DNA from 2 places in the Klebsiella variicola genome. Region 2 is predicted to be linked to the other one. Evidence: predicted binding sites of a transcription regulator. Region 2 holds the regulator's gene; the other holds the start of a gene.
The links. Region 2 encodes CRP, which controls carbon source genes, mostly activating them, when cyclic AMP is high. Its sites were predicted from a motif close to ATGTGANNNNNNTCACAT; they were not measured.

Region 1: ldtB (L,D-transpeptidase) is a predicted target of CRP. The motif match lies at 6,224-6,241, and genes of this name have one in related genera.

Annotation. Positions count from the first base shown of each region.
Region 1 covers NZ_CP010523.2:3,758,006-3,766,997, reverse strand. Annotated here, with positions in the region: gene mntR (manganese-binding transcriptional regulator MntR) at 7-480, shown strand; gene SP68_RS17625 (anion transporter) at 477-1,589, shown strand; gene SP68_RS17620 (aldo/keto reductase) at 1,697-2,737, shown strand; gene SP68_RS17615 (glycoside hydrolase family 1 protein) at 2,894-4,270, shown strand; gene SP68_RS17610 (GntR family transcriptional regulator) at 4,338-5,054, shown strand; gene ldtB (L,D-transpeptidase) at 5,202-6,116, opposite strand; partial or broken gene SP68_RS17600 (tyrosine-protein phosphatase) at 6,317-7,232, opposite strand; gene SP68_RS17595 (ABC-F family ATPase) at 7,281-8,873, shown strand.
Region 2 covers NZ_CP010523.2:407,316-416,307, reverse strand. Annotated here, with positions in the region: gene SP68_RS01860 (hydrolase) at 1-895, shown strand, start outside; gene SP68_RS01855 (YheU family protein) at 892-1,110, shown strand; gene SP68_RS01850 (phosphoribulokinase) at 1,147-2,016, shown strand; gene SP68_RS01845 (OsmC family protein) at 2,072-2,476, opposite strand; gene crp (cAMP-activated global transcriptional regulator CRP) at 2,783-3,415, shown strand; gene SP68_RS01835 (YccS/YhfK family putative transporter) at 3,467-5,545, shown strand; gene argD (bifunctional acetylornithine/succinyldiaminopimelate transaminase) at 5,535-6,755, opposite strand; gene pabA (aminodeoxychorismate synthase component 2) at 6,846-7,409, opposite strand; gene SP68_RS01820 (putative adenosine monophosphate-protein transferase Fic) at 7,442-8,044, opposite strand; gene SP68_RS01815 (YhfG family protein) at 8,034-8,201, opposite strand; gene ppiA (peptidylprolyl isomerase A) at 8,308-8,877, opposite strand.

The sequences.
Region 1 (8,992 bases), 2.2 Mb from region 2:
AGCACAATGAACCGTCGCGCAGGTAAGCCAATAACAAAAAAAGTGACGCAGTTAGTAAATGTTGAAGAGCACGTTGAGGGGTTCCGTCAGGTGCGGGAAGCGCATCGCCGCGAACTGATCGATGACTATGTGGAGCTGATCTCCGATCTGATCAACGAAGTGGGGGAGGCGCGCCAGGTGGATATGGCGGCGCGTCTTGGCGTTTCGCAGCCCACGGTCGCCAAAATGCTCAAACGCCTGGCCAGCGTGGGTCTGATCGAACAGATCCCCTGGCGCGGGATCTTCTTAACCCCGGAAGGGGAAAAGCTGGCCCAGGAAAGTCGCGAACGCCACCAGATTGTGGAAAACTTTCTGCTGGCCATTGGCGTCAGTCCGGAAATCGCCCGCCGCGATGCGGAGGGAATGGAGCATCACGTGAGTGAAGAGACGCTGGCGATGTTCCTGAAATTTACCCAGAAACAGGGATCCCAGGAAGCATGACTCTTCCCTTTATTCAGTCGCTGCTGCGCGACCGTTTTTTACACCTGCTGCTGATTATCGCCTGCGTGCTCAGCGCCATCGTGCCGTTTGTCCCGGCAAGCTGGCCGGCGGCCATTGACTGGCATACCATCATCACGCTCAGCGGCCTGATGCTGTTGACCAAGGGCATTGAACTGAGCGGCTACTTTGACGTGCTGGGGAGGAAAATGGCCCGCCGCTTCGTGACTGAGCGCCAGCTGGCCATCTTTATGGTGCTGGCGGCAGCGCTCCTGTCCACCTTCCTGACCAACGATGTGGCCCTGTTTATTGTGGTGCCGCTGACGCTGACGCTGAAAAAGTGGTGTGCGATCCCGGTTAACCGTCTGATTATCTTCGAAGCGCTGGCGGTTAACGCCGGGTCGCTGCTGACGCCGATCGGCAACCCACAGAACATTTTGCTGTGGGGACGGTCCGGCCTCTCTTTCGTCGGGTTTATCGGCGAGATGTTACCCCTGGCGGCGGCAATGATGTTGACCCTGCTGGTGCTGTGCTGGTTCTGTTTCCCGGCAAACCGGCTCAGCTACCAGAGTAGCGATAAGGCGCCATCGTGGCAGCCTAAGCTGGTCTGGAGCTGTCTGGGATTGTATCTGGTGTTCCTGACGGCGCTGGAGATGAATCAGGCGCTGTGGGGGCTGGCGCTGGTGCTGCTGGGCTTCCTGATTCTGGCCCGGGCGGTGATCGTCCATGTGGACTGGTCGCTGCTGCTGGTGTTTATGGTGATGTTTATCGACGTCCACCTGCTGACCCAGCTTCCGGCGCTGCATCATGTGCTGAGCGGCGTCGGGACGCTTTCCGGCGGCGGACTGTGGCTGACCGCCATCGGCCTGTCTCAGGTGATCAGTAATGTGCCCTCGACCATTCTGCTGCTCAACTATGTCCCGCCGTCGATACTGCTTGCCTGGGCGGTTAACGTGGGCGGCTTTGGTCTGCTGCCAGGATCGCTGGCCAATATCATCGCCCTGCGCATGGCCAGCGATCGGCGGATCTGGTGGCGCTTCCATCTTTACTCCATTCCTATGCTGCTATGGGCGGCCATCAGCGGCTATTGGCTCTTTAAACTCTGCGCCTGATTTCTGCAGAATTGGGCAAGAAACTGACAGAAACACCCCATTCGCACGCCTCGACACAGCGGTATAACTATACCGCTGACGTTAACCATCCTGTTGAGGAGAGTGCTATGCGATATCAAAAACTGGGCAATACCGGTCTGTTTGTCTCTGAGCTGTGCCTGGGCACCATGACCTTCGGCGGCGAAGAAGGGATGTGGGGCAAAATCGGCCAGCTGCGCCAGGCTGAAGCCGAACAGCTGGTCGGCAGCGCGCTGGACGCCGGGATCAACTTTATCGATACCGCCAACGTCTACTCGGAAGGGCGCTCTGAAGAGATTACCGGTCAGGCGCTGATAAATCTGAAAATCCCGCGTGAAAACGTGGTGGTGGCGACCAAAGTGTTTGGCGAAACCGGCACCGCCGGCGTGAACTCGCGCGGCAGCTCACGGTACCACATCATGGGCAGCGTGAAAGAGAGCCTGCGCCGCCTGCAGCTCGATCATATCGATCTCTATCAATTGCACGGCTTCGATCCGGCGACGCCGATCGAAGAGACATTGTCGGCCCTGGATACGCTGGTACAGCAGGGGCATGTGCGCTACATCGGTGTTTCAAACTGGGCGGCCTGGCAAATCGCCAAAGCGCTGGGCATCGCGGAACGCCTTGGACTCTCGCGCTTTGCTTCTCTGCAGGCCTACTACACGATTGCCGGGCGTGACCTGGAACGTGAGCTGGTGCCGATGCTGCAAAGCGAAGGACTCGGCCTGATGGTCTGGAGTCCGCTGGCGGGCGGCCTGCTGAGCGGGAAATACCGCCGCGACGGCGAGGCGGAAGCGGGTGGTCGTCGCCTGGCGTTCGACTTTCCGCCCGTGGATAAAGCGCGCGCATTTGATTGCATCGACGTCATGCGGGTGATAGCTGAAGCAAAAGGGGTATCGGTGGCGCAGATTGCCCTGGCGTGGCTGCTGCATCAGCCGGCGGTGACCAGCGTCATTATTGGCGCCAAACGGGCCGAGCAGTTGCAGGATAACATCGCTGCGACCGCTATCCGCCTGAGCGATGATGAGTTGCGACAGCTTGACGCGGTCAGCGCCCTGCCGCGCGAATATCCGGGCTGGATGCTGGAGCGACAGGGGGAATATCGTCGTCATCAGCTTGACGCGCAGTAACGCCGTTTTTTCCGTGCCTATAAAGATCGCCGCTTGCGGCGATCTTTTTTGTTTGCCTGGCTCACAGAAAACGATCCGACTTTTGCTTCGGTGGCGGATCTTTTGTATATGACTAGTCATTACAGTTAAATGACTAGTCATATACCGAGGCGCAGCATGAAGAACACACTACCGGCAGATTTTTTATGGGGTAATTCCGTCTCCAGCATGCAGACGGAGGGGGCGTGGAACGAGGGGGGCAAGGGGATGTCGGTGTACGATATTCGTCAACCGGCGGAATTCGCCTCGGACTGGAAGGTCGCGACCGACTCCTATCATCGCTTTCGCGAAGATTTCGATCTGATGCAGGATCTGGGCATGAACTGCTACCGCTTCCAGATCGCCTGGAGCCGGGTGTGCCCGGAAGGGGACGGCGAATTCAATGAAGAGGGGATCGCGTTCTACCATCAGTTTATCGATGAACTCATTGCCCGCGGTATTGAACCGATGATCTGCCTGTATCACTTTGATATGCCGCTGTCGCTGGCGGAGCGTTACAACGGTTTTACCGACCGCCGGGTCATGGACGCCTTTATCCGCTATGGCCAGAAGATGATCGACTGTTACGGCGATAAGGTGAAGTACTGGCTGACCTTCAATGAACAGAACCTCTACCATTCGCCGGAAGCCTTCCTGATCACCGGCTATTTGCGTGGCGATAAAACGCTGCGCGAACTCTACCAGATCCAGCACCACGTGATGATGGCGCATGTCCATCTGACCCACTATCTGCATCAGACGAAGCCGCAGTGCCTGATGGGCGGAATGCTGGCCCATGCGCTGGTCTATCCGGCTACCTGCAAACCACGCGATATTCTCTGCGCCCAGCAACTGGACGAGTTTTTAAACCAGAACCTGCTGCGCGCCTACGCCGGCGAGGGTTATAGCCCGGAGGTGATGCATTTTGTCGCTCGCCAAGGCTTTGACGATATTTATCGCCCTGAAGATATCGCGCTGATGGCGACGGTGAAGGTCGATTATCTGGCGTTCAGCTATTACGCCAGCCGTGCGCTCAATAGCGACGCGATCCCGCCGGGAACGGCGGTCAACAATTACATGCTATTCGGTAATCAGGATAACCCGTACCTGAAAGCGACGGAATGGAACTGGCAGATCGATCCGCTGGGATTTCGCATGATCATCACCCGCTATTACAATGACTGGCGGCTACCGGTGTTCCCGATTGAAAATGGCATCGGGGTGATCGAATCCTGGGATGGCGAACATCCCATTGCCGATGATTACCGCATCGCCTACCATCGCGACCATATTAACGCCATGAAAGCGGCGATATTTGAGGACGGCGCGCAGGTGATTGGCTATCTCGGCTGGGGATTAATCGATATCCTCAGCTCTCAGGGCGATATGCGTAAGCGCTACGGCGTGGTGTACGTCAATCGTGAGAACCATGACCTCAAGGATCTGCGGCGGGTGCCGAAGAAGAGCTATGCGTGGCTAAAGCAGGTGATCCACAGCAACGGCGAAGCGATGTAACAGTGTCCTGGCGGTCAGGTCAAGTATGCTGTCCGCCAGCCACACACAGAATGTAAAAGGACCGGGAATGACGGCGAAGTATCTGCAAATCGCGCGGGAAATAAAAAAACGCATCATCAGCCAGCAGTATCCTGCCAGCGCGCCGCTACCCGACCAGTTTGCGCTGGCGGCGGAGTTCAACACCAGCCGGATGACGATCCAGCAGGCGATGCGTCAGTTAATCGTCGAAGGGCTTATCTATACCCGCAAAGGACTGGGTACCTTTGTGCGGAAAAATTTTCTCCAGCTGTCGCAGTGGGAGTTGCCCGGCAGCGACTATTTTGGCGCCACCAAAACCTGGGAGCATCTTGGCGAGGTACAAAGCGAAGTGGTGCGCTTTGAGGTGCGTTTTCCCAGCGACAAAGAGCAGAGTTCGCTGCTGATTGACGCCGATGCGCCGGTGTATGACTTCGTTCGCCTGCGGTTGCTCAACGGGGAACCGGTGTCGCTGGATCTGACGGTCATGCCGGTGGGGCTGGTGCCGGGGCTCAATAAAAGCCATCTGGAAAGCTCGGTGTTTCGCTATATCCAGGAGACGCTGGGGCTGAAGCTGATGGGATCTTACCGCGTGGTGCGTGCGATGAAGCCGGATGAACTGGATAAATTACATCTTCACTGCGACCTCACCGACCCGGTGCTGGAGGTTGAACAGGTGATCTACCTCGAAGACGGTACGCCGCTGGAGTATGCCCACTGTCACTATCGCTACGATCACGGCGGGATTATTCTGGTGAATAACGGCTAGACCGGGGACCCCTGTTTGCGCAGCGCTTAGCAGGCCCAGGGTGTTGTCAGGTTTGGTAACCCAGGCAAGGCGTCAGCCGCAGCCCGGGGAAATGCAGATAAAAAAACGGCGGGCATCAGGCCCGCCGTTTTTCTTGTCATGCAGAACTTAGTTCAGACGCACCGGCATACCGGAGCGGTTCTGGATAGCCTGCTCAACCACGTTCTGATCGACATCAGACTGGCTGGTGATCGCCTGTACCGGCTGAGTCAGGGTGATCGGCACGATTTCGCCGCCCTGGAACTGCGCTTCGGTGGTCGACAGCGGGTTGTGAACCTCAATGTAACGGCTGCCGTCCGGCTCGGTGGTCGCTTTTACCGGCTCATCGATAAACTGCACGCGGGTGCCGACCGGCACATTCTCAAACAGGAATTTGATGTCATCGTTGCGCAGACGCACGCAGCCGTGGCTCACGCGCAGGCCAATACCAAAGTTAGCGTTGGTGCCGTGGATGGCGTACAGACGGCCAATATATAACGCGTACAGACCCATCGGGTTATCCGGACCGGCCGGTACGACGGCTGGCAGCGGGTTGCCGGCAGCGGCGTATTCAGCGTGCATCTTGGCGGTCGGCGTCCAGGTCGGGCCGGCCTTCTTGCGTTCGACTTTGGTGGTCCAGTTAATCGGCGTATCTTTACCTAACTGGCCGATACCGATCGGCAGAACGATCACGGTGTTGGTGCCTTTCGGATAGTAATACAGACGCATCTCGGCGCTGTTGATGACGATGCCTTCGTGGACGGTGTCCGGCAGGATCAGCTGCTGCGGGATGTTCAGGACGCTACCGCCTTTTGGCAGATAGGTGTCCACCCCCGGGTTGGCTTCCAGCATGTTGGACAGCCCCATCTGATATTTCGCCGCAAAGTATTCCAGCGGCTGCTTGTTATCATCCGGAATGGTGATGACCTGATTCTGACCAACCAAACGGCTGCCGTCGGTCGGCAAAGGATAGGTGACAGCAGACGCTGTATTGCAAAAGCCTACGAGGGCGAAGGCTGCCGCTAAGAGTGTAGATAATTTCATAGTCTTTAATGTCGTGTGCGAAATCAACGCCACACAGGCCTTTGTTAATGATTGAGACAGTAGATGGGAGCGCATTATATGTGCATTCCGCTAAACAGGTAAATCAGATGTGTACGAAATCACATTTTTTTCCCTGTAGCCTCGGCTGACGGGGCTGGCGGATGATGCAATCGCCGCCTCTCACGCGGGTGACAGGGAGGTTATCCTTCCAGTAACCGGTCCTGTAGCGAAGCGCGTGCCGGGGCGGTGAGCTGGTACTCTTCTGCCAGCCAGGCGTCGACCGTGCCATAGCGCTGGTGGATGGCTGACAGCGCGGCGGCGAGATAGGACTCTTTCACCGTCAGGATATCCGCCAGACTCTGGCGTCCCTGGGGCGTCAGGTCGTTGCCCAGCATCTCCAGCATCCAGGCTTCCACTTGTGTCAGCATGCCGTGGGTGAGCAGATACTCCTCCATGACCGTCTCGCTGTCGCATCCGACGGCAAACAGGGTTAACGCGCAGCCGACGCCGGTGCGATCTTTGCCGACGGCGCAGTGTTGCAGTAAAGCGCCTTCAAAAGGCGTGGTCAGCCAGGCGGCGAGCTGGCGATAGGCCGGGTTATTAAAGGGCAACTGGCGATACAGTTGCAGCATAAACTGCTCCCCGTTCAGCGCGTTAAGGGTGGCAGCATTCAGCTCGGTGACTTTCGCATTCACATCGCCGAGCGGCGGATTAGCGGGCGCGTTTAAATAGTGAGTGAGCGGGCTAAGCTTGTCAGGGGTGCGCTGCACTTCGCCGGGGTCGCGATAGTCGAGCACCCGACTGAGCGGCAGCGTCGCCAGATGGTTGAGATCGTCCGCCGTCAACCGATTTAGCGCGCCGGAGCGTAGCAGCTTGCCGCTGCGTACCGTGCGTCCGTCGGCGGCGCGCTGGCCGCCGAGGTCGCGAAAATTGATACCGCCCTGCAGGGATAAAAAAGCCGGGTGTCGCGGTAGGCTGGTGGTCATGGGGTTCCTCATAATGACGTACAGAATAACCGTTTGAGCCCTGGTCTGCGGCTCATCTGACAAAGACCTTAGCACAAGCGCCGCGGCGGAATTTACCGCAGGCCGTGAAAAGTGTGTCATTTGCTGGCATAATGTCTGTTGTGTCACACCCCTCATTCTCTTTTTTCAGGATATCCCCGTGCTAGTATCCAGCAACGTTACCATGCAGTTTGGCAGTAAGCCGCTGTTCGAAAATATCTCCGTTAAATTTGGCGGCGGCAACCGTTATGGTCTGATCGGCGCCAACGGCAGCGGTAAATCGACCTTTATGAAGATCCTCGGCGGCGATCTCGAGCCGACGCTGGGCAACGTTTCTCTCGACCCGAACGAGCGTATCGGTAAGCTGCGCCAGGATCAGTTCGCCTTCGAAGCATTCACCGTGCTGGATACGGTTATCATGGGCCACGGCGAGCTGTGGGAAGTGAAGCAAGAGCGCGATCGCATCTACGCGCTGCCCGAAATGAGCGAGGAAGACGGCTATAAAGTGGCCGACCTGGAAGTCAAATACGGCGAGATGGACGGTTACTCCGCCGAAGCGCGCGCCGGCGAACTGCTGCTCGGCGTCGGCATTCCGGTTGAACAGCATTACGGCCCGATGAGCGAAGTCGCGCCGGGCTGGAAACTGCGCGTCCTGCTGGCGCAGGCGCTGTTCTCCAATCCGGATATCCTGCTGCTCGACGAACCGACGAACAACCTGGACATCGACACCATCCGCTGGCTGGAGCAGACGCTGAACGATCGCGACAGCACCATGATCATCATCTCGCACGACCGTCACTTCCTGAACATGGTCTGCACCCACATGGCGGACCTCGACTACGGCGAGCTGCGCGTCTATCCGGGCAACTACGACGAATACATGACCGCGGCCACCCAGGCGCGTGAGCGTCTGCTGGCGGACAACGCCAAGAAAAAAGCGCAGATTGCGGACCTGCAGTCCTTCGTTAGCCGCTTTAGCGCCAACGCTTCTAAATCACGTCAGGCCACCTCGCGCGCGCGCCAGATTGACAAAATCAAGCTGGAAGAGGTTAAAGCCTCCAGCCGTCAGAACCCGTTTATCCGCTTCGAACAGGACAAGAAACTGTTCCGTAACGCGCTGGAAGTGGAAGCCCTTACCAAAGGCTTTGATGAAGGTCCGCTGTTCAAAAAGGTCAACCTGTTGCTGGAAGTGGGCGAGAAGATTGCCATTCTGGGCGCCAATGGCGTGGGTAAATCCACCATGCTGAAAACTCTGGTAGGCGAACTGCAGCCGGACAACGGCACCGTGAAATGGTCTGAAAACGCGCAAATTGGTTACTACGCGCAGGATCATGAGTACGAGTTCGAAAACGACCTGACGGTCTTCGAGTGGATGAGCCAGTGGAAGCAGGAAAGCGACGACGAGCAGGCGGTACGCAGTATCCTCGGCCGTCTGTTGTTTAGCCAGGACGATATCAAAAAGCCGGCGAAAGTCCTTTCTGGTGGTGAGAAAGGGCGCATGCTGTTCGGTAAGCTGATGATGCAGAAGCCAAACATCCTGATCATGGACGAACCGACCAACCACCTGGATATGGAATCGATCGAATCGCTGAACATGGCGCTGGAGATGTATCAGGGCACCCTGATCTTCGTTTCTCACGACCGCGAGTTCGTCAGCTCGCTGGCGACCCGCGTCCTGGAGATCACCCCAGAACGCGTGATCGATTTCAGCGGTAACTACGAAGACTACCTGCGCAGCAAAGGTATCGAGTAATCCCTGTCCGTTACCCGGGTAGCGGCTACGCCTTACCCGGGCTACGCCTGGCATGTGATCTGTAGGCCCGCGCAAGCGTAGCGCCGCCGGGCAATAACTGCGGGTAAAGAGCCACTTTC
Region 2 (8,992 bases):
CTTTACCCCGCACTGGCAGCGCCTTGAGCTGCCGGACGGCGATTTTGTCGATCTGGCCTGGAGCGAAGACCCGCATCAGGCGCGCCATAAGCCGCGCCTCGTCGTCTTTCATGGTCTCGAAGGAAGCCTGCACAGCCCGTACGCCCATGGTCTGATCCACGCGGCGATGCAGCGCGACTGGCTGGGCGTGGTTATGCATTTCCGCGGCTGCAGCGGCGAACCTAACCGCAATAACCGCATCTATCACTCCGGCGAAACAGAAGATGGCACCTGGTTTCTGCACTGGCTACAGCGCGAGTTTGGTCCCGCGCCGACTGCGGCCGTCGGCTATTCACTAGGCGGCAATATGCTGGGCTGCCTGCTGGCAGAAGAAGGCGACCGCTGCCCGCTGGATGCGGCGGTGATCGTCTCCGCGCCTTTTATGCTGGAAGCCTGCAGCTATCATATGGATAAGGGCTTCTCGCGGGTTTATCAGCGCTATCTGCTCAATCTGTTAAAAGCCAATGCCTCACGCAAGCTGAAAGCGTATCCTGGCTCACTGCCTGTCGATTTACGCCAGCTTAAAGGGATGCGCCGCATCCGGGAATTTGACGATATGATCACCGCCAAAATCCATGGTTTCGCCGATGCGCTGGATTATTACCGGCAATGCAGCGCCATGCCGCGGCTCAGCGATATCACTAAGCCAACGCTCATCATTCACGCGAAAGACGATCCATTTATGGATCACCACTCCATACCGCCGCAGGAGCAACTGCCGGCGAACGTTGAGTATCAATTAACTGAGCAAGGCGGCCACGTTGGTTTCGTCGGCGGCACCCTGCGTAAGCCGGAGATGTGGCTGGAAAGACGCATCCCGGACTGGTTAAACCGTTGGCTGGAGGTCGCCGTATGATTATTCCCTGGCAGGATCTGGATCCCGAAACGCTGGATAACCTGATTGAAAGCTTTGTGTTACGTGAAGGCACCGATTATGGTGAACATGAACGTTCACTTGCCGATAAAGTCGCCGATGTAAAACAGCAGTTGAAACGCGGAGAGGCGGTCCTTGTGTGGTCGGAACTGCATGAGACGGTCAATATTATGCCGCGCGCGCTGTTTAACGGCTAAGGCGACGCCACTACATCGTTTAACCAGGGAGTTGTTATGTCTGCCAAACATCCGGTGATCGCCGTCACGGGCTCCAGCGGCGCGGGCACTACCACCACCAGCCTTGCCTTTCGCAAAATCTTCGCGCAGCTAAACCTGCACGCCGCGGAGGTGGAAGGCGATAGCTTTCATCGCTACACCCGCCCGGAAATGGACATGGCGATCCGCAAGGCGCGGGATCAGGGCAAACATATCAGCTACTTTGGCCCGGAGGCGAACGACTTTGGCCTGCTGGAGCAGACCTTTATCGACTATGGCCGCCACGGAAAAGGCCAGTCGCGGAAATACCTGCATACCTATGACGAAGCCGTACCGTGGAATCAGGTGCCAGGGACTTTCACCCCCTGGCAGCCGCTGCCGGAGCCGACAGACGTACTGTTCTATGAGGGGCTGCACGGCGGGGTTGTCACGCCGCATCATGATGTCGCCAGCCATGTCGACCTGCTGGTCGGCGTAGTGCCTATCGTTAACCTCGAGTGGATCCAAAAGCTTATTCGCGACACCAGCGAGCGCGGCCACTCCCGGGAGGCGGTGATGGACTCAGTCGTCCGCTCGATGGAAGACTACATCAACTTCATTACCCCGCAATTTTCCCGCACCCATATCAACTTTCAGCGCGTGCCGACGGTAGACACTTCCAACCCGTTTGCCGCGAAAACTATTCCCTCGCTGGACGAGAGCTTTGTGGTGATCCATTTCCGTAACCTGCAGAATATCGACTTCCCCTGGCTGCTGGCGATGCTGCAGGGGTCGTTTATCTCGCACATGAACACGCTGGTGGTGCCGGGCGGTAAAATGGGGCTGGCGATGGAGCTTATCATGACGCCGCTGGTCGAGCGCCTGATGGAAGGCCGCAAGATCGGCTAACAGAAAAAACCCCGGCCAGGCCGGGGTTGAGATGCTTCACAACGGCAGGCGAAGACTACGCCTCGATCACTTCATAGGAGTGGGTGATCTTCACCGCTTTTTCCAGCATCAGCGCCACCGAGCAGTATTTCTCTGCCGACAGATCCACCGCCCGGGAGACCGCGGCATCTTTCAGCGCCTTACCGGTGACGATAAAGTGCAGATTAATATGCGTAAACAGACGCGGCGCCTCTTCGCGGCGCTCCGACGTCAGCTTCACTTCGCAGTTGGTCACCTCATGGCGACCTTTTTGCAGAATAGAAACCACATCGATCGCACTGCAACCGCCCGCCGCCATCAGCACCATCTCCATCGGGCTGGGTGCCTTATCCCCGGAGTTGCCATCCATCAGAATCTGGTGTCCTGACGCGGACTCCCCGATAAAGGTTAACCCTTCAACCCATTTCACACGCGCTTGCATAAAATTTAACTCCAGTATCGCAATTTTCCTGTCAGATTACGCGCACATAACAATTCTCGCAACGGAAGGCGACCTGCGTCATGCTGAAGCGAGACACCAGGAGACATGCGGCGAAAGCTATGCTAAAACAGTCTGGATGCTACAGTATTACATTGATGTACTGCATGTATGCAGAGGAGTTCACATTACGGGCTGTCGAAAAATCATCAGCCAGCTTCCCAGGTATAGGGAAACAATACGATTGCATGCCCGGACGCCGTGTAGTGTCGGCGCCCGGAGATAGCTTATAACAGAGGATAACCGCGCATGGTGCTTGGCAAACCGCAAACAGACCCTACCCTTGAATGGTTCTTGTCTCATTGCCACATTCATAAGTACCCATCAAAGAGCACGCTGATCCACCAGGGTGAAAAAGCAGAAACGCTGTACTACATCGTTAAAGGCTCCGTGGCTGTACTCATCAAGGATGAAGAAGGTAAAGAGATGATCCTCTCCTACCTCAACCAGGGCGATTTCATCGGTGAATTAGGCCTGTTTGAAGAGGGTCAGGAGCGTAGCGCCTGGGTACGGGCGAAAACCGCATGTGAAGTGGCCGAAATCTCTTATAAGAAATTCCGTCAGCTGATCCAGGTTAACCCGGACATTCTGATGCGCCTCTCTTCGCAAATGGCTCGCCGTCTGCAGGTCACGTCTGAGAAAGTGGGCAACCTCGCCTTCCTCGACGTGACGGGCCGTATCGCCCAGACGCTGCTGAACCTGGCGAAGCAACCCGATGCCATGACCCACCCGGACGGTATGCAAATTAAAATTACCCGTCAGGAAATTGGTCAGATCGTCGGCTGCTCTCGTGAAACGGTTGGCCGTATTTTGAAAATGCTGGAAGATCAGAACCTGATTTCCGCACACGGTAAAACTATCGTCGTCTACGGCACCCGTTAAGTTGCTAAGCGGCGTATTGCTCCTGCAGTACGCCGTTCTTGTTTTTCCCTCATGTGGCGCAGGCTGATTTACCACCCGGAAGTCAACTATGCACTGCGGCAAACGCTGGTGCTGTGTCTGCCTGTGGCCATCGGTCTTCTGCTCGGCCATCTCCAGCAGGGGCTGTTGTTTTCCTTAGTGCCCGCCTGCTGCAACATTGCCGGTCTTGATACCCCACATAAGCGCTTTTTCAAACGTCTGATTATCGGCGGCTGTCTGTTTGCCGGATGCAGTCTGGTGGTGCAGTTGCTGCTCGCTCAGGCCATTCCCCTGCCGCTTATTCTCAGCGGCCTGGCGCTATTGCTCGGCGTCACCGCGGAGATCAGTTCGCTGCACGCGCGCCTGCTGCCCGCGTCGCTGATCGCCGCTATCTTTACCCTGAGCCTGGCGGGCAATATGCCCATCTGGGAACCACTGCTGATCTACGCTTTCGGTACGCTGTGGTACGGCGTGTTTAACTGGCTCTGGTTCTGGCTGTGGCGCGAACAGCCGCTGCGGGAGTCGCTCAGCCTGCTTTACCGGGAACTGGCTGACTATTGTGAAGCCAAATACAGTCTGTTGACCCAGCATACCGATCCGTCGACCGCCCTGCCGCCGCTGCTCACCCGCCAGCAGAAGGTAGTCGACCTGATTACCCAGTGCTATCAGCAGATGCATATGCTGGCCGCCAACCAACGCAACGACCACAAGCGTCTGCTGCGGGCGTTCCAGGTTGGGCTGGATCTACAGGAACATATTTCGGTTAGCCTGCATCAGCCAGAAGAGGTACAAAAGCTGGTGGAACGCAGCCATGCCGAAGCGGTGATCCGCTGGAATGCGCAAACCGTCGCTGCCCGCCTGCGCGTGCTGGCGGATGATATTCTCTATCATCGCTTTCCGCAGCGTTTTCAGATGGATAAACAGATTGAGGCTCTGGAAAAGATCGCCCGCCAGCATCCGGACAACCCGGTCGGTCAGTTCTGCGCCTGGCACTTTAGCCGTATCGCCCGGGTGCTGCATACCCAGCGCCCCCTGTATGCCCGGGATCTGATGGCCGACAAAGAGCGTCGTTTACCGCTGTTTCCCGCGCTAAAGAACTATCTGTCGCTGAAATCACCCGCACTGCGCAATGCCGCGCGCATCAGCGTCATGCTGAGCGTCGCCAGCCTGATGGGCAACGCCCTGCATTTGCCGAAGCCCTACTGGATCCTGATGACGGTGCTCTTCGTCACGCAAAACGGCTACGGCGCCACGCGGGTGCGAATTGTTCACCGGGCGGCGGGAACGCTCGCCGGCCTGGTCATCGCCGGGCTAACCTTGCACTTTCACGTTCCGGAGAGCTATACCCTGAGTGGCATGCTGCTGATTACCCTGCTCAGCTATCTGATCATCCGTAAACACTATGGCTGGGCGATGGTAGGCTTTACGGTGACGGCGGTGTATACCCTGCAACTGCTGACGCTCAACGGCGAACAGTTTATTGTCGCCCGGCTTATCGACACGCTTATCGGCTGCCTGATCGCCTTCGGCGGGATGGTCTGGCTGTGGCCGCAGTGGCAGAGCGGCCTGCTGAAAAAAAACGCCCACGATGCGCTGGAGGCCGACCAGCAGGCGATTCGCCTGATCCTCAGCGCCGATCCAAAAGCCCCCGCGCTGGCCTATCAACGCATGCGCGTCAACCAGGCGCATAACGCGCTCTACAACTCCCTGAATCAGGCGATGCAGGAGCCCGGTTTTAATACCCACTACCTGGAAGATATGAAGCTGTGGGTGACGCACAGTCAGTTTATCGTCGAACACATCAACGCTATGACCACCCTGGCCCGGGAGCATACGATGCTCACCCCGGATCTTGCCCAGCGCTATCTCGAATCTTGTGAGATTGCCTTGCAACGCTGCCAGCAGCGGCTGGACAGCGATGGTCCCGGCAGCGCAGGGGATGCCAATATTCTGGAGTCGCCGGAAACAGAGGTGCCGAACGGTCCGTTAAGTACCCTGGAGCAGCACCTGCAACGCATTCTGGGCCATCTGAACACCATGCATACCATATCGTCAGTAGCATGGCGTCAGCGGCCGCATCATGGCATCTGGCTGCGGAAAATCAGCCGTTAATCACCTTTGCCACTGCCTGGGCAAAACGCGCCATCCCCTCGGCAATATCCTGCTCGTCGATGATCAGCGAGGGAACAAAACGCATCACGTCCGGCCCGGCGTTGAGCACCATGACGCCGGCTTGCGCAGCGGCATAGAGGAAATCACGCGCGCGGCCCTTGTGCTGCGGCTTGAGTTCGGCGCCAATCAGCAGGCCCATCCCGCGAATATCACTGAACAGATCAAATTCAGCATCCAGCTGCTGCAGGTGTTTGACGAACAGTTCGCGCTTCGCGCTCACGCCATCCAGCACCGCCGGGGTATTGATTAGATCGAAGGCGGCGTTGGCGACCGCGCAGGCCAGCGGGTTGCCGCCGTAGGTTGAGCCATGGGAACCCGCATGGAAGGCGCTGGCGATCTCATGGGTGGTCAGCATGGCGCTGACCGGGAAGCCGCCGCCGAGCGCTTTGGCGCTGGTCAGAATATCCGGCGTCACACCGTAATGCATATAGGCGAACAGCGATCCGGTACGCCCCATACCGCACTGCACTTCATCAAAGACTAACAGCGCCTGGTGCTGATCGCACAGCTCACGCAGCCCCTGCAGGAAGGCCGGCGTCGCTGCCGTCACGCCGCCTTCGCCCTGAATCGGCTCCACCACCACTGCGCAAGTGTGGTCATCCATCACCGCTTTTACCGCCTGCAGGTCGTTGAAGGGAATATGGACAATATCCGCCGGTTTCGGGCCGAAACCATCGGAGTACTTCGGCTGCCCACCGACGGAAACGGTAAACAGGGAGCGGCCATGGAAGGCATTATGGAAGGCAATGATTTTGGTTTTATACGGGCTATGGCGGGTCACCGCATAGTGACGCGCCAGCTTAAAGGCCGTTTCATTGGCTTCCGTACCGGAGTTCATAAACACCACGCGCTCGGCGAAGGTGGCCTCGACAAGTTTACGTCCCAGACGCAGCGCTGGCTCATTGGTAAAGACGTTGCTGGTGTGCCACAGCGTTTCGCCCTGCTCGTGGAGCGCCGCCACCAGCGCCGGGTGGCAATGGCCGAGCGCCGTCACCGCGATACCGCCGGCAAAATCAACATACTCTTTGCCCTGCTGATCCCAGACGCGGCTGCCTTTCCCTTTCACCGGGATGAATTCTGCTGGTGCATAAATCGGCAAAATAACTTCATCGAATGTGGCGCGGGTGATTGCCGGTTGTTCAGTTGCCATGTCTTGCCCATCCCTCTTCGTTATGCAGATGTAATCATGAAAATATAATCACAAAATATGCATAAAAAATCAGTCAATGGCAACTGAAAATCACCGCTTCAGAAAGTTTTCCAGCAATTGATGGCCCTGCTCGCTGAGGATGCTTTCCGGATGAAACTGCACGCCCTCAAGATCCCAGGCGCGGTGGCGGATCCCCATAATCTCAGCGCTGGCGCTGCGGGCGGTGACGATAAACTCGGGCGGGAGCGTCGGCGGGTCAATCACCAGCGAGTGATAACGGGTCACCGTCAGGGGATTATTCAGCCCCTGAAACACCCCTTCGCCGTTATGCTCAATAAGCGAGGTTTTACCATGCATCACCTGTGCCGCCCGTACGATGGTCGCGCCAAACGCCTGGGCTATCGCCTGGTGCCCGAGACAGACGCCCAGTAGCGGCGTTTTCCCCGCATAGTGGCGGATAACCGCGAGGGAAATCCCCGCCTCATTCGGCGTGCAGGGGCCTGGCGAGATCACGATTTTCTCCGGCGCCAGCGCCGCTATCTCCTCCAGCGTCAACGCATCATTGCGCCTGACCAGTACTTCCGCACCCAGTTCGCAGAAGTACTGATACAGATTCCAGGTGAAAGAGTCATAGTTATCGATAAGCAGGATCATAGCGGCTCCGGAACAATCAAAACCGGGCTATTCTACTCAGATTCCCGCGCTTCGCTTACCACTTTGCGAAAGATCGCCACCAGCGGAGCCGGATCGCCCATCGCGCTCTGCTGGCAGGCCGCGCTCCAGCCGGCGGGGTCGACGTCACGCCAGTCAAGCAGGTAGCCGGCATGTATTGCCAGCTGTTCAAAGAAAATGCGCTGGGTCAGGCCATTGCCAAGACGAAAAGGGTGCAGCACATTAATTTCGCCATAGAACCAGCTCAGGCGTTCAATAAAGATCTCGCGCGGCAGGCCATTGAGATAATCCTCCTGCTCAAGGGCCTGCATCAGGGCGTTCCCCTCCTCCTCGATCCGGGCAAAGTGGCAGAACGGCGTATCGCCCAGGTAGAGGTTCACTTCACGTAACCGGCCGGCCCAGTCAAACAGATCCTGATACAGCTGATGATGAATCGCGCACAGATAGGGTAAGCCGCGCACCCGCGGCCCCAGCGGCAAGGTTGCCGCCCGCAACGCCGTCATCTCAAAGGCGGCCTGTTGCAGATTTTTAGCCTGCCGGATGCCGAGGCGGTTGCGCAGGACATTCAGCGCCGGGTAGAGGTAAGGATCGCGTTCATCGCCGAATTTATCGCTCATACTCCCTCCGCAGCGTCGCCAGACGCGCCAGCGCCTCTTCGGCAGTCAACGTAACCAGCGGCACCGTCACGCCTTCAAGGCGACGACTGGCCTGAAAATTGGTATTGCGTGTCTGTTCCCAGAGTCGGGATTTTTGCTTTTCGGTGAGTGGACGCATCGTCGCCCCCCTTATCGTCCCCTGTGTGCCACAAGTATAAGCAGCAATTTCAGGTTATGCCGGGAGGCAACCGGGCGCGGCGATAGCACACCGCGCCGTGGAAGGATTAGGGCAGCACTTTCGCAGAGAGGATAACAACCGGTTTGGTCGGCACATTCTGGTATGGGCCGACGTTATGGGTCTGGACCTGGGAGATCTTATCCGCGACGTCCATACCTTTCACTACCTTGCCAAACACCGCATAGCCAAAGTCGCGCTGACCATGGTCAAGGAAGGCGTTATCCGCCACGTTGATGAAGAACTGGCTGGTGGCGCTATCCTGGTCGGCGGTACGCGCCATCGCGATGGTACCGCGGGTGTTGCGCAGGCCGTTGTCTGCTTCATTCTTAATCGGCGGGTTAGGCTGTTTCTGCTGCATCTGCTCGTTAAAGCCGCCGCCCTGCACCATGAAACCCGGGATCACGCGGTGGAAGGTGGTGTTGTTGTAGAAGCCGCTGTTGACGTACTTCAGGAAGTTATCCACGGAAATCGGGGCTTTCTGACTGTTTAACTCAAGCTCAATGTTCCCTGCCGAGGTGGTCAGCAGCACATGCGGATCGCCCTTTGCCGCCATGGCCGGGGAGAACGCTGAAATGGCGAAAACGGCAGCCATCGCCGCCAGTGTTGATTTGAGCATGGAAATTCCTTAACGGAGCAGAATAAAAGCGAGTGCCTTGATTCTAAAGAGCCTTTGCATCCTGGGCCAGCCTTTTACCAAATTTTACTTAGCTGTAATAATTGTAACCGCGCAA